Regions from separate parts of the Herbaspirillum seropedicae genome, predicted to be linked through region 2. Evidence: predicted binding sites of a transcription regulator. Region 2 holds the regulator's gene; the other holds the start of a gene.
The links. Region 2 encodes sigma-54, which starts transcription at its own class of promoters, with help from an activator protein. Its sites were predicted from a motif close to TGGCANGNAANCTGCTTT; they were not measured.

Region 1: a site for sigma-54 is predicted at 3,489-3,506, ahead of ACP92_RS02900 (ammonium transporter). Genes of this name have one in related genera too.

The regions. Positions count from the first base shown of each region.
Region 1 is NZ_CP011930.1:634,258-642,248, forward strand. It holds gene ACP92_RS02895 (DUF6402 family protein) at 438-1,658, opposite strand; gene ACP92_RS02900 (ammonium transporter) at 2,237-3,439, opposite strand; gene ACP92_RS02905 (alkaline phosphatase D family protein) at 3,796-5,424, shown strand; gene ACP92_RS02910 (IclR family transcriptional regulator) at 5,471-6,268, opposite strand; gene ACP92_RS02915 (SDR family NAD(P)-dependent oxidoreductase) at 6,392-7,117, opposite strand; gene ACP92_RS02920 (MFS transporter) at 7,215-7,991, opposite strand, start outside.
Region 2 is NZ_CP011930.1:4,550,743-4,558,733, reverse strand. It holds gene mdeB (alpha-ketoglutarate dehydrogenase) at 1-638, shown strand, start outside; gene ACP92_RS19825 (SDR family oxidoreductase) at 793-1,560, shown strand; gene ACP92_RS19820 (UbiX family flavin prenyltransferase) at 1,651-2,253, opposite strand; gene grxD (Grx4 family monothiol glutaredoxin) at 2,277-2,588, opposite strand; gene hpf (ribosome hibernation-promoting factor, HPF/YfiA family) at 2,920-3,282, opposite strand; gene ACP92_RS19805 (RNA polymerase factor sigma-54) at 3,436-4,926, opposite strand; gene lptB (LPS export ABC transporter ATP-binding protein) at 4,999-5,742, opposite strand; gene lptA (lipopolysaccharide transport periplasmic protein LptA) at 5,744-6,349, opposite strand; gene lptC (LPS export ABC transporter periplasmic protein LptC) at 6,419-7,027, opposite strand; gene ACP92_RS19785 (KdsC family phosphatase) at 7,024-7,578, opposite strand; gene ACP92_RS19780 (KpsF/GutQ family sugar-phosphate isomerase) at 7,578-7,991, opposite strand, start outside.

The DNA of each region.
Region 1 (7,991 bases), 1.6 Mb from region 2:
ATAGGTCCATCTGCATACGGATTATTGGAACGCATCTCACGCCTATTTATGAGGGGGGGAGTGCACTCAAAATAGGGGTAACCGTGCCCGGATCCAATCCCATTTGGTGGGAGGGATCGATATCGACTGCATGGGACTTTCCCTAGCGCTGTCGAAATAGATGATTGAATCTACTCCTTCAGTCAGATCACGTTCAGTCGCCGAATTCACGTAGTAAGAGAAGTAGCGCTCGGCGAGTAAATCCCCGGACCTACCGAAGACCTGGAGTCTGATTTTGGTACCGTTCTTGATGTCGGCCCCGCACAGCTTGATGTCGTACATTGCACCATGAAATATCTTCTCGCCACCGTTTAGATCCTTCGTGAAGGATTCGCAGCGTCCATAGGTCGGTTGAGCAAGGTGGGCGCAAAGACCAAATCCAATATAGACCACCAACGCTATGCCAATGAGTTTAACGGCTCTAGTCTGCATATCTCGCCAAGTTTGAACACGATAGGTTTTTTCAGTTTGAGGTACACGGGCTTCGAATAGATCATGAAATCTTGGCCTCTGTCATGTTTCTCCCGCCATCGATTGTAGTCAGCGTTAAAGACCGGGAAATAGACATCTGACTCCCTGAAATTAGCGAAGAAACTCCTGCGGGTGTCTACCGGTTTGTTGATGGCCTTTACCCATATATCAATATCTAAATCCCTCTTTGGTTTATTAGACCCTATAAGCCATGTACCTGGCGCAATGATAATTCCATGCCTATTCCAGTGCCCCAAATATTGTTCGCCATTGAATGAGTAGTTGTCTTTCACGTAAGCGTAGACATGCGTAATCGTGCCAACGGCGTCGAGGCAATAAAGGCTTTTTGATTTTTCGTATCTGAAATACTTTTCGCCGGAGATGTCAACGCTACCGACAGCGACGTAGATATTGAAGTTTGCCAATGCTCCCGTAAGATCTGTCAGGGTGAAGCCATCAAAGGTATCTCCGTCACTTAGTGAGGAGAGTTGAAATTGCCAGTCGATGTGAAATTGCAGAAGATCTGTCAAAGATTGAGATGTGTTGAAGCTAAGATCGTTGGTTCGCTCCTCTGAAAACCGTTTTCTTATTCTCGTCAGAATCTTCTGTTTGGCTGAATCAACGGCGGCGGCATTGTAGATGTCTTTGGACAAGAGTTCTTCATATTTTTTCTTGACGATCCCAAACTTCAGCACCCATTCAAGCGTCACATCGGTGTCGTTGATCGGCTGGATCGACTTTGGATTGTTGTCATAGATGTGGGCGGGACCGGAAAACCACCTTCGCGCCAGTTTCGCCGAGACAGTCCAGCCCAAATTGTCCATGGCAACGGGCACATCCTGAAGATCGAAAATAGGCGGATTGTCGCAAACCTCTACTTCCAGTTGTTCAGGTTGCGCTTTCTTCTTTTGTTGGCTCGCTTTGGGATTCTGTATGTCTTGCGGCGGCGCAGATCGCTCCTGAGTCTTTTCTGCCGTCGCAGTGGGTATGGGCGGAGGTGGCTTCACGCCGGGGGCGGCTCTGTCAATCGCTATGCCTCTTGGTGTGTTCAGTGGGATGCATCCTCGAATTGCGCTGAATTCTTTTAATTTGGATCCGAATAGACCTTTCTGCAGGTGGTAATACGGGGCCTTTTTCACGTCCGCCATCGATACTCCATGAATGATTTGAGCAAGTATTTCAACAGTCTCGATTGAGCATTTTGATAGACCTCTCGCAGAGCATTTGGGGATCTGTTTTCACCACGGTCAGCTTTCCGCTCGGGGCTTGAGCCTGCCGTCGAAATGACTAAGGCGCATGCCATCAAGGTCTTGTTGCTGGAACTCTGGGACTGGTCGTAAATGACGAGAGGTAGTTAGCGATGGAGAGAGAAGCTCGCTGTTGGGGAGGATGATATTCCGACCGGACTATGAAGAAGACGGATCCCAGCAAGAAAACAGCTGAGCTAGAAGGAAAACTTGGCGAATATTAAATTTATTCGGACTGATATGCCTGAGGCGCGGCGTCCAATGGTGACTTTAGCGAATTCTCGTACGAGGTGTATTTGCAGAAGGCGCTGTTGTTCTGGCAAGTAGTTGATGCGTCCCACGCAATACTTGGCGATTCAGGTTGAAGAGCTCACTGGCAGTACGCTGTTGCCCATTGGCCAGGAGTCATCATCGTTCCTGGCCATTGATAGACAAGCTCTATGTTCAACGGATGTTTTTCTGCCAGCGCTGCAATTCATTTACCAACTGGTCTCCCTCTCCGCCGTAGAAGAAATCTTGTGAATGGCCAGATCCGCCCCTTCGAACTCCTGCTCCGGATCAAGGCGGATACCGACTGCCTTCTTGAGCAAGCCATACACGATCCACCCGCCCAGCGCTGCAATGACAATGCCCATCACGCTGCCGATCAGTTGTGACAGGAAGGACACGCCACCCCGGCCCCCCAGCGCCTGCAGGCCGAAGATGCCCGCCGCCAGGCCGCCCCACAATCCGCACAGCCCGTGCAGCGGCCACACGCCCAGCACGTCGTCGATCTTCCATTTGTTCTGGGTGCGGGTAAACATCCACACGAAGATCGCCCCGGCAATGCCGCCGGTGACCAGTGCGCCCAGCGGGTGCATCAGGTCCGAGCCGGCGCATACCGCCACCAGGCCGGCCAGCGGGCCGTTGTAGGCGAAGCCGGGGTCATTGCGGCCCATCAGCAGCGCTACCAGTGTGCCGCCGGCCATGGCCATGAGCGAATTCATCGCGACCAGGCCATTCATCTTGTCCAGCGTCTGCGCGCTCATCACGTTGAAGCCGAACCAGCCCACCGTCAGGATCCACGCGCCCAATGCCAGGAAGGGAATGTTGGAGGGCGGATGCGCAGCAACCGCGCCTTCCTTGCTGTAGCGGCCTCGGCGCGCGCCCAGCAGCAGCACGGCGGGCAGGGCGATCCAGCCGCCGACGGCGTGGACCACGATGGAGCCGGCGAAGTCGTGGAATTCTGCGTCGAAGGTGGCGGCCAGCCAGGCTTGCACGCCCAGGTGCTGGTTCCATGCAATGCCCTCGAAGAAGGGATAGACCAGGCCCACCAGCACGGCCGTGGCCACCAGCTGCGGATTGAACTTGGAACGCTCGGCAATGCCGCCCGAGATGATGGCCGGGATCGCGGCGGCAAAGGTCAGCAGGAAGAAGAACTTCACCAGCTCGAAGCCGCTGCGCTGCGCCAGCGTCTCGGCGCCGGCGAAGAAGCTCACGCGATAGGCGACGTAGTAGCCGATGAAGAAATAGACGATGGTCGATACGGCAAAGTCCGCCAGGATCTTGACCAGGGCATTGACCTGGTTCTTCTTGCGCACTGTGCCCAGCTCAAGGAAGGCGAAGCCGGCATGCATGGCCAGGATCATGATCGCCCCTAGCAGGATGAAGAGGGCGTCTGCGCCGTTTTTGTGATCGTCCACCAGAAAATCTCCCAAAAAGTGTGCGAGGAAATGCTTGAAAGCCAGGACTAAAGCAATTTCCGTTCCATTTTGGTGAGAATTCAGCAGATCATTGATTCAAAAAGACTTTTTTAGTGCGTCAGTGTCTTGTCCGGCAAAGTGCTGCACGAACTCCGTGCATGCAGAGGGGGCGGGAGGATGTCGAGCTTCATTTTGGTGCGCTGGATGGGGGCGGTATTCCATTCCCCCCAGTGTCGATGAAAATCACCGCATTTCGGGCAGGGTCAGCATTAGTCAGCGCGATTTCATGGGACGGTCATACATGATTGCTAAATTGCAATCCCCCGTGTATCGCTCACCCCCTCACAGGAGTCGCCATGCCAGACCAGAACCCGCCAGCCGACCACAGCCGCCGCCGCTTCCTGCGCGACAGTGCGGTCACCACCGTCACCACTGCCGCCGCGCTTGCCAGCCCGGCCGCTTTGTCCGCCACCCCGGCCGCACCGGCCATCGTCACTTCCGAACGCCTGCGCCCGCAATTGCCGGGCGGCGTCATGAGCGGGGATGTCACCCGCGACAGCGCCATCCTCTGGGCGCGGGCCGACCGCAATGCCCGCATGCTGGTCGAGTACTCGACCAGCGGGAACTTCTCCAACCCCGTCCGTATCGCCGGTCCCACGGCGCTGGCGCGGGAGGACTACACCGCCCGCGTGGACCTGCGCGACTTGCCTGCCGGCCAGCGCCTGTATTACCGCGTGCGCTTCCAGGACCTGGTGCATGAGTCGGCGCTGAGCGAGCCGCTCACCGGCAGTCTCATGATGCCAGCCTCAGCGCACGGCCAGGCGCGTGACATCACCTTTGCCTTCTCGGGCGATGAAGCCGGCCAGGGCTGGGGCATCAACGAGCAGTGGGGCGGTTATCGCGTGTACGAAAGCATGCGCCGCTTCCGTCCGGATTTCTTCATCCATTCGGGTGACCAGATCTATGCCGATGGGCCGATCCAGGCTGAAGTGAAGCTGGACGATGGCAGCCTGTGGCGCAATGTGGTGACCGAAGCCAAGTCCAAGGTAGCGCAGACGCTGGACGACTATCGCGGCAACTTCGCCTACAACATGCTGGACGCCAACAAGCGCCGTTTCGCCGCCGAGGTGCCGTTCCTGGTCCAGTGGGACGACCACGAGGTGCGCAACAACTGGTACCCGGGCCAGGAGATCGGCGCGGCTGAAAAGCGCTACGACGAACGCAACATCGATGTGCTGGCCGCCCGTGCGCGCCAGGCCATGTTCGAACACAATCCCTTCCGCATCGACAGCGCCGATCCTTTCCGCATCTATCGCTCCTTCAACCATGGGCCGCTGCTGGAAGTGTTCATGCTGGATGAGCGCAGCTATCGCGGCCGCAATTCGCCCAATCGCCAGAAGGGCGGGCACGATGCCGACTTCCTCGGCCCCGAGCAGATGCGCTGGATTAAGCAGGCGCTGCTGCGTTCGCGCTCGACCTGGAAGCTGATCGCCAGCGATATGCCGCTCTCCATCGTGGTGCCGGACCTGAACCCGGATGTGCCCAAGGGGACCTTCGAAGCCTGGGCCAATGCCGACAATGGCAAGCCCTCCGGGCGCGAACTGGAAGTGGCCGAGCTGCTGCGCTTCATCAAGCAGCATGACATCAAGAACGTGGTCTGGGTGACGGCCGATGTGCACTACGCCTCGGCCACGCACTACGCACCGGAGCGGGCCCAGTTCACCGACTTCAAGCCCTTCTGGGAATTCGTCGGCGGGCCGATCAATGCCGGCACCTTCGGACCTGGCGAGATCGATCGCACCTTCGGTCCGGATGTGCGTTTCGTCAGCATCCCGGCGGACATGAAGCAGAACCGCTCACCGGCGGAACTGCTGCAATTCTTTGGCATCGGCAAGATCGATGCGAAGAGCAAGACGCTCACCGTCACGCTGCACAACACCGACGGCAAGGAGATCTACAAGGTGGAGTTGCCGCCGGAGGCCTGATCGGGTGATCCCTTGATGGATGTGTTGTAGCAAGGCTGGACCGGGATCAGCCCGGTCCGGCGAGCTTGCGCGAGATCGTCGCACAGGCTTGCAGCAGCGGTTGCACATAGGCCTGCTGTGCATCGGGCAGGCGACGATAGAGCGGAATGCTCACGCTCACGCAGGCGACCGGCACGCCATCGGCACCGACGATGGCCGCGCCGTAACAGAAAATCTGGGCTTCGTTTTCTTCACGGTCTTCGGCGTAGCCGCGTGCGCGGGTGTCTTCCACATCGGCGCGCAGGGCGGCCAGTTCGGTATGCGTGTTGGCGGTGAAGGCTTGCAGATGCAGCGTACGCATCAGGCGTTCGCGATGCGCTTCTTCCAGTCCGGCCAGATAGGCCTTGCCCACCGAACTCGAATACAAGGTCACGCGGGTGCCGATGCGTGAATCCATGCGCACTGCTTGTGGACTTTCCAGCTTCTCGATGTAGACCATGCTGTGATCGCTGGGCACGGCCAGGTGCACGGTCTCGCGGGTGAGGTCGCGCAGCTGGCGCAAGGACTCGATGGCGGTGGTGCGGATGTCGCTGCGGTCCCAGGCGCGGCTGGCCAGGTTGATGAGACGCGGACCGACTTCATACTGCTTGTTGCGCGGGTTTTCCACCACCATGCCTTCGGCCATCAGTGCAGCCAGGATGCGATAGACGGTTGGCCGCGGATAGCCCGACAATGCGGCCAGTTGCGCGATGTTCAAGGGCGCGTCCTGGTCGGCGATCAGTTGCAGCACCACCATGAACTTGGAGAAGGCGGCGGTGCCGGCGATCCTGGCGGCGTCATCTGGAGGTAGGGCGTGGGCGGGCATGAGCGCGGGCGATGGAAACGGAGTCGCGGGAGATTATAGCGGAGCCCCTGCGTAAAAAATCCCGCGCCGCCTGGAGCCTCGGCGCGGGCAAATGGCATTGCACGTGAAAGCAGGGCGGATGGCTCAGGCCACCAGGTAGCCGCCATCCACCGGCACGATGGCGCCGGTCATGAAGGACGCCGCCGGTGAACACAGGAAGGCCACCACCTGGCCGACGTCTTCCGGCTGCCCCCAGCGGCCCAGCGGGGTGCGCGCCAGGATGGGGCCGGCGCGCACGGGGTCGTCCTGCAGGGCCTGGGTCAGTGGAGTGGCGATCCAGCCGGGCGCCACCGCATTGACGCGGATGCCGTCAGCGGCATAGGCAATGGCCAGCGACTTGGTCAGTTGCGCTACGCCGCCCTTGCTGGCGCTGTAGCCGGGTACCAGGCCGCCGCCGAAGAAGCTGAGCATGGACGCCGTATTGACGATGCAGCCCCTGGACTGCCTGAGCAGCTCGCGCGCGGCGGCGCATACGCGCATGGTGCCGGTGAGGTTCACGGCGATGACCTGCTCGAATACTTCCGTCTCCAGTTCCGCGCCTCGCTTGATGATGCCGGCGCAGTTGACCACGATGTCCAGTTGCGTGAGGCCGGCCAATGCAGCGCGTACGCTCTCTTCGCTGGCGACGTTCATCTCCACCAGGGTGACCTCGCTGCCGGCGAATTCTTCATGCGCAAAGGGCGGCAGGCCGGCGGCGATCACGCGGGCGCCGAGTGCAACCAGTTGTCGCGCGACAGCCGCGCCTATGCCTTGCGTACCGCCGGTGACCAGGGCGGTCTTGCCCTTGAGCAGATCGGGAATGAAGCTCATTGTTTTCCTTGTGGTGGGTGGCAGGAGACTGGCTGGATGCCGCTACCCGCAGGCGGCGGCATCGGGTCAGGCTACTGGTGCATGACGGTGGGGAGGATCAGGCGTGGGACTCGATGGGTTTGTCCACCACGAACATGTAGACCAGTGCTGCGGCAAAGGCGACGGCGGCGCTGATCAGGAGGGCGTTGACGAAGGAGTGGGTCTGGTCCACCACCACGCCGGTGATCACGGGGGCGAGCGAGCCGCCGAGATAGCCGCCGAAGTTCTGCATGCTGCCCAGCGACGCCACCAGGCGGCGCGGAATGGCCACCGACACCAGCGCCCATGCGCCGCCCGAAGCCATGTTCACGAAGGCCATGGCCAGCGAGATGTAGACGATGGCCATGGTCGTGCTGGGGGTGTAGGCCGCCGGGATGGTGAAGGCGCCGGCGCCGATCAGGCCTGCGCAGATCGGCCATTTGCGGCTGCGGATGGCGGGCATGCCGCGCTTCATCAGGCCATCGGCGATATAGCCGGAAGAGAGCATGCCGAGCGTACCGAAGATGTAGGGGATCACCACCACCCAGCCGGTGCGCGCAATGGAGAGGTGGCGCTCATGCTCCAGATAGGCCGGCAGCCAGGTCAGGTACAGCCACACCATGTAGATCACGCCCATGAAGCCGAACAGCATGCCCCAGGTGGTGCGGTAGGTGAAGAGGCTCTTCCATTCGCTCCAGCTCAGCTTGGCATTGGCGTTGGGATCATTGTCGTGGTCATCGGCCAGGTAGAGCACTTCGGAGGGCGTGAGCTGGACTTCGTTGCGATTGCGGTAGAACAGGTACCAGCCCACCGAGACGGCGATGCCCAGCACGCCCATGATGACGAACATCATGCG
Region 2 (7,991 bases):
TGATCCTGGATGAGGGCATGCGCCGCATGATGGAACGCGGTGACGACGTGTTCTACTACATCACCGTTACCAATGAGAACGAGGCCCAGCCCAGCCTGCCTGAAGGCGTGCAGGACGGCATCCTGCGCGGTCTCTACTGCCTGGCGCGCAAGCCGCAGGCGCAGGCGCGTCTGCTGGGTTCCGGCCCTATCCTCAAGGAAGCCGTGGCCGCGGCAGCGCTGCTGCAACAGCACTGGCAGATCGAGGCCGAGGTCTGGAGCGTGACCAGCTATACCGAGCTGGCGCGCGATGGCGTGGCGGCACAGCGTGCGCAGCGCCTGGCGGGCAGCGCTGCGTTGCCGTATGTGACGCAGCAGTTGCAGGGCAGTGCTGTGCCGGTCATTGCGGTGAGCGACTATATCCGCACCTTGCCCGAGAGCATCCGCGCCTTTGTGCCGGCACCGTATGTGACGCTGGGGACGGATGGGTTTGGCCGCAGCGATACGCGGGTGAACCTGCGCGACTTCTTCGAGATCGATGCGCGCTGGATTGCTTACACGGCCTTGTGCGAAGTGTGGGGTGATGATCGTGCGCGGCTGCAAGAAGCAGCGCGTACATTGGGCATCGATACGGCCAAGCCCTTGTCGTCCACGGTATAGGGCGATAGATGAACGGCGGCTGGCCGGATTGAAAATCTCTCATCTGGCCCCGCTGCGTGTTTGCTATAGTGAAAACCGCCTGTGCATCACAGGCGGTTTTTTTTATCGGCCCGTGATGCACCCCGTCCATGAGCCACATTGAGGAGTACACCCGATGGCAGCACCCCAAGCACCCAAACGCATCGCGCTGGTCACCGGCGCAGGTTCCGGCATTGGCCGGCAGATCACCTTGGCGCTGCTGCGCGAAGGCTATGGCGTGGCCCTGGCCGGACGCCGCCAGGACGCCCTGGAGGAGACCGTCAGGCTGGCCGGCGAAGACGGCCCCAATGCGCTGGTCGTGGCCGCCGACGTGACCGACCCGGCGTCGGTCAAGCAGCTCTTCGCCAAGACCCGCGAGCGCTTCGGTCGTCTGGATATGCTGTTCAACAATGCCGGCATCTTCGCGCCGCCCGTGTCGCTGGAAGAGCTGAGCGTGGAGCAGTGGAAGGCAGCGGTGGATATCAACCTGACCGGCGTCTTCCTCTGCTCCCAGGAAGCCTTCCGCATCATGAAGGACCAGTCGCCCCGCGGGGGCCGCATCATCAACAACGGTTCCATCTCGGCGCATGCACCGCGTCCGTTCTCGGCCTCCTATACCGCGACCAAGCACGCCATCACCGGCCTGACCAAGGCCACGTCGCTGGATGGCCGCGCCTACGATATCGCCTGCGGGCAGATCGACATCGGCAATGCCTCCACCGACATGACCACGCTGATGAAGAAGGGCACGCTGCAGGCCGACGGCTCCACCAAGGTCGAGCCGACCATGGATGCCGAACATGTGGCCCGCGCCATCCTCTACATGGACAGCCTGCCGCTGGAGGCCAATGTGCAGTTCATGACGGTGATGGCGACCAAGATGCCCTACATCGGGCGTGGTTGATTCACGATGCCAGGGGCCGCGATAGGCCAAAAGAAAAACGCGCCGCCAGGAGAATCTGCGGCGCGTTTTTTATAGCGTGTGTATGCGGCTTCAATCCGCTCCACCTTTCATGCCCTGCCACTCCGGCGTGAGCTGCATGGAGATCCCGAACATGTCCAGCACGCGCCCCAGCGTATGGTCCACCATCTCTTCCATGGAAGCAGGGCGCTGGTAGAAGCCGGGCAGGGGAGGGAAGATCACGCCGCCCATCTCGGTGACGGCGGTCATGTTGCGCAGGTGCGCCAGGTTGAAGGGAGTTTCGCGCACCATCAGGACCAGGCGGCGGCGTTCCTTGAGCACCACATCGGCTGCGCGGGTGATGAGGTTGTCGGACAGGCCATGCGCCACGGCGGCCAGGGTCTTCATCGAACAGGGCGCCACCACCATGCCGGTGGAAGCGAAGGAACCGCTGGCGATGCAGGCGCCTACATCACGCACGTTGTGCACCACGTCGGCCAGCGCTTCCACATCCTTGCGCCGCATGTCCAGCTCCTGGTGGAGATTGAGCACGCCGGCTTCAGAGACCATCAGATGCGTTTCGATCTGGCCATGCTTGCGCAGGTGTTCCAGCAAACGCACGCCGTAGATGGCGCCGGTCGCGCCGGTGATGGCGACGATCAGGCGCTGGCGCGGCCGGCTGGAAGAAACGCTCACGGGAGCTTCAGGCGCGAAAAAGATCAGCCCTTGATCAGGGTCTGCAGTTCGCCCGAGGCGTACATCTCGCTCATGATGTCGGAGCCGCCGACGAATTCACCCTTGATGTACAACTGGGGAATGGTGGGCCAGTTCGAGTATTCCTTGATGCCCTGGCGCACGTCCGGGCTTTCCAGGACGTTTACGGTGACGATGTTCTCGGCGCCGCTGGCCTTGAGCAGCTGGATGGCCTTGCCGGAAAAGCCGCATTGCGGGAATTGCGCGGTGCCCTTCATGAACAGCACGACAGGGTTTTGGGTCACGGTTTCTTTGATCCAGGATTGGACGTCGCTCATGGCTATGCCTTTAAAAATGGGATTGCCGACATTATAGGGAAAAGCCGCCGCGTGCGTTGGAGTCGGACGGGCGACTTGTCTTGCGGTTGGTGAAATATTGTCTTCGGGAAATGCTTTGTATCAAAATCATTTTCCTGATCCGAAGGGCTGTGGAAAAGATAAGGTCGCCATCGGCGCCTTCAAGTCGAAGCCCACCGCGAAGCCCACCGACGAGGTAAATTATTTATATCCTATGCGGATTTTCTACCGGGCAATGATCGCCGGTGCGGGGACATGAATGAAAAAGGGCGCTTGCGCGCCCTTTGCTCATGAAAGCTTGAAGATCAAGGCATCATGCCGCGCCGGCGACCGCGTCGTCCGGGGCTTCTTCAGGCAGGCGCTTGGCCATGGAGTGATGTTCCTGCAACTTGTCCTTGTGCTTGATGACCTGGCGATCGAGCTTGTCGATCAGGGCATCGATGGCTGCATAGAGGTCGTGCGCAATGCTTTCCGCATGTAGATCCTTCCCCTTGATGTGGACGTTGATTTCCGCTTTTTGGCGCTTTTCCTTTTCTGTGAGTTTATCTACGCTCAGGATCACGCTGACGTCGATCACGTTGTCGAAATGGCGCTTGATACGGGCCAGCTTGCTTTGCACGTATTCCCGGATGGCGGGGGTCAGTTCGAGGTGGTGTCCACTGATGGTCAGATTCATACAAGACTCCTATCGTGAAGTCACTGGAGGTTCGTGCAATTCATCCTTGCTGCAGCTGTACCACGGGCACGGTCTTCGTGTCGGATGGCATGGGCATCAGCGGGATGCTTGCCGGAACACAGCAACGGTACTGCAGAAAAACTGAGGAAAAACTCAGAGGGACTTGCGGAGATTGACTGGCGGAATCTTCAACACTTCGCGGTATTTGGCGACTGTGCGTCGCGCGACCACCATGCCTTGTTCTGCCAGCATATCCGCAATCTTGCTATCGGATAATGGGGTCTGCGGGTTTTCGGCTCCTATCAACTGTTTGATCAGCGCCCGTATCGCGGTGGAGGAAGCTTCGCCTCCGGTTTCAGTTGCGACGTGGCTACCGAAGAAGTACTTCAACTCAAACATGCCATGCGGTGTGAGCATGTATTTCTGAGTTGTCACGCGAGAGATAGTGCTCTCGTGTAGACCCAGTGTATCAGCAATTTCACGTAGCACAAGGGGGCGCATGGCGACTGCCCCATGTGAAAAGAAGTTTCTTTGACGTTCCACAATGGCCTGCGCGACGCGCAAAATTGTATCGAAACGTTGCCGCATGTTCTTGATGAGCCACTTGGCTTCCTGCAACTGCGAGGATAGCGATCCTTCGCCCTTGGCCTGCTTGAGCGCGCTGGCGTACATGGCGTTGACGCGCAGCTTGGGCATGACCTCATGGTTGAGCATGACCTGCCAGCCGTTCTTTGTCTGTTTGACAATCACGTCCGGCACGACATAGTCGGAGGCATCGCGCGCGAATTCCGCGCCGGGGTGCGGACGGCACTGGCGGATCACGGCCTGCGCTTCACGCAGGTCTTCGTCATCGCAATCGAGCGCCTTCTTGATCTTGTTGAAGTCGCGCTGCGCAAACAGCGGCAGGTAATCTTCCACGATCTTCAGCGCCAGCCGGCGCGTGACGAAGGGCACCTTGGGCAGGCGGCGGATCTGCAGGGCCAGGCATTCGCCAGCGCTGCGCGCACCCACGCCCGCCGGGTCCAGGCTTTGCAGCAGCTTCAGCGAAATGGAGAGTTCTTCCAGGTCCACGCCCAACTCTTCGGGCAGGCGCGCGAGGATGTCTTCCAGCGGCTCTTCCAGATAGCCGCTGTCGTCCAGCGCATCGGTGAGCAGTTCCAGCAGGGCGCGGTCGCGCTGCGTGCGCGCCGTCACGCGGATCTGTTCCAGCAGATGTTCGCGCAGGGTGATTTCGTGCGCTTCCAGCTGGGGGCGGGCGTCTTCGTCATCGGGCGACTTGCCGCTGCGGGCCACATCGTCGAAGCTCCAGTCGGAGTCGCCGCTCACGCCCTCGGGGGCGGTGTCCTGGTACTCGAAACTGGATTCGCCATCGGCCGCTGCGGGAGCGGCTTCGCTGCTGGCCTCACTGCCGGTGGTCTCGCTCACGCCGCTCGAGGGGGCCGCCGAGACGGCGCCATCGGCCAGCAGGCGCACCGAATTGTCGAGCGCGTCGTCGAGGCGTTCCAGCAGGGGATTGTCGGTCAGTATCTGCTCCAGCTCCTGGTGCAATTCCAGCGTCGACAGTTGCAGCAGTCTGATCGACTGCTGCAATTGCGGCGTCAATGCGAGATGCTGCGAGGTACGTAACTGGAGCGACTGTTTCATCTTTCTTTCTGGAAGCGGCGTGGCCCGCTGGTTGCAATGCCGGTGTCCTGGTCGTTTGCGCCTGTGCCTGGGTTACATGCGGAAGTGCTCGCCCAGATAAACGCGGCGCACTGATTCGTTGGCGATGATCTCTTCCGGGTTGCCGCTGGCCAGCACGGTGCCCTGGTTGATGATGTAGGCGCGATCGCAGATGCCCAGGGTCTCGCGCACATTGTGGTCGGTGATGAGCACGCCGATGCCGCGTTCCTTGAGGAAGCGCACGATGCGCTGGATCTCGATCACGGCAATCGGGTCGATCCCGGCAAAGGGCTCGTCCAGCAGCACGAAGCGCGGATCGGTGGCCAGTGCGCGGGCGATCTCGACGCGCCGGCGTTCACCGCCCGACAGCGACAGGGCCTGGCTCTCGCGCAGCTTCTCGATCTGCAATTCGTGCAGCAGGTTGTTCAGGCGCCCTTCGATCTCGTCGCGGGAGAGCGGCTTGCCGTCTTCCTGGCGCAGTTCCAGCACGGCGCGGATATTGTCTTCCACGGTCAGCTTGCGAAATACCGACGCTTCCTGCGGCAGGTAGGACAAGCCCAGCGTGGCGCGCTTGTGGATGGCCAGGCGCGAGATGGGCTCTCCGTCCAGATCGATTTCGCCGCCATCGGAAGGCACCAGACCGACGATCATGTAGAACGAGGTCGTCTTGCCAGCGCCGTTGGGGCCGAGCAGGCCGACCACTTCGCCGCTGCGCACCTCCATGGAAACGTCGCGCACCACCTGGCGCGCCCCATAGCTTTTCTTCAGGCCGCGCACGACCAGCGAGCTTGCTGCCATCTTACTGATCCTTTCCGGGCTGGGTGGGCTGCGGGGTAGCAGGCTGGGCGGGCTGGCCCGGCTGCGCCGGCGGCGGATTGCGAGGCTGGATCACGGCCGTGATGCGGCCCGCGCCCGGCTTGCTCTGGCCGCTGGCAGTATTGTTGACCGAATAGAATTCGGCGCGGCTGTCGTAGGAGATGAACTCGCCATTGACTTCGTCGGTGATGCGCTTGCCATCCATGCGCTGGATATGGGCGCGCTGGAACAGCTTGGAGACTTCGGTCTGTTCCGAGTATTCGATGCGTTCGGCCTGGCCTTCGATCCACAGGTCGGGGCCGCCGTCACGCTTCTGGCGGAAGGTCGCCAGCGAGCCGGGGGCAGCGTAGAGCACGGCGTTTTCATAACCGTACTGGTCGGTGGTGAGCACCACGCGGCCGGCCTTGATGATGAGGGTGCCGCGGGTCATGACGACGTTGCCGGTGAAGGTCTTCACCTGGCGCACGTCATCGTAGACCATCTGGTCGGCTTCGATGTTGGTGGGCTTGGTGGTGTCGGCCTTCTCGGCGCGCGCCACGCCACTGAGGGCAGCCAGCATCAGCAACGGAAGTAGCAATGAGCGTTTCATAAAATCCTGTCTGGTCGGGTCTTGGCGTTATTGTTCTGACGGAATATCGGGGGGCGCGAATCAGTATGGTCAGCGTTTCTTCGGCGTCGGTTCGTAGTAGCCGCGCACATTGCCGAACAGCTGCACGACCTGGGTCGCATTGTTGGCCACCATGCCGACCCCGTTGAGGCGGGTCGTGCCCATGGTCATGGCCACCGGCTTGTCGGTCTTGACGATCTCGTCATCCGGCAACAGCAACAGGTAGTCCGAGACCACCTGCATCTGTTCGCGCCCCTTGTAGGGCGCGCGGATGGCGTTGGCGTTGCCGTACATGTGGATCTGGGTCTGCTCATCGGTGACGCGCGCGGTATCGGAATAGAGCTCCATGGGCGGCTTGCCCTGGTCCAGGTTGTGGACCACCGGCTTGGTGATCTCGAAGGAATCGTCGGTCGGGTAGTGCACCATCTTCACGCCCGACATATCGTAGCGCGGCAGGCCGTTCGGCCCCATTTTCACGTAGCTGAAGTTTTCCAGATAATAGTCGGGCTTGCCGCGCGGACGTTGCGCGGCCTGCTGGTCGCCGGCCGCGCGCATGGACTGCAGCACCCACAGGCTGCCCAGGGCAGCGCCGATGAGCAGCACCAGGATCACGCCGATGCGGATGCGGTCGGCCGCACGTTCGCCGCTGCGCCCGCTCATGCCAGGTACGGCGCCAGCGCCGCCTCGTAGTTGCCCTGCGCGGCCAGCACCAGGTCGCAGATCTCGCGGACGGCGCCATTGCCGCCGCTGGCCTGGGTCACGTAGTGGCTGCGCAGCTTGACCTCGCGGTGGCCATTGGCCACGCAAGCCTTAAAGCCCACCCGCGTGAGCACCGGCAGGTCGATCACATCGTCGCCGAGATAGCCGCATACATTGGCGTTGAGGCCGGTATGCTGCAACAGCTGCTCGAAGGCCTGGCGCTTGTCATGCACGCCCTGGAACACATGGGCGATGCCCAGATCGCGCGCGCGCCGCAGCACATAGGGCGACTGGCGCGCCGTGATGATGGCTGCGGCGGTGCCGAACTGCTGCATCAACTTGATGCCATGGCCATCGAGCGCGTTGAAGCGCTTGAAGGCCTCGCCGTCTTCGCCATAGAACAGACCGCCGTCGGTGAGCACGCCATCGACGTCGAAGATCATCAGGCGGATACCGGCTGCCTTCTCGAGGGCGGCTGCCGGCAGGGTGCTGGCGAAGGAGGGCGCGGTCATCAGATCACCTTGGCGCGGGTCAGGTCATGGATGTGCAGGGCGCCGGTCAGCACGCCCTGGGCATCGGTGACCAGCAGCTGGTTGATGCGGAATTCTTCCATCAGCTGCACCGCGTCCACGGCGAGCTGGTCCTGGTTCACGGTGCGCGGATTGGCGTGCATGATCTCGGCGATGCGGAACTGGCTGAAGTCCTGGCCGCGTTCGAGCAGGCGGCGCAGGTCGCCATCGGTGAACACGCCGATGGGGCGGAAGTCCGCATCCACCACGGCGGTCATGGCCATGCCCTTGCGCGTGATCTCCATGAGCGCCTGCGACAGCGAGACATCCGGGCTCACTGCCGGAATGGCGTCGCCGCTGCGCATGACGTCGCGCACATGGGTGAGCAGGCGACGGCCCAGCGCGCCACCGGGGTG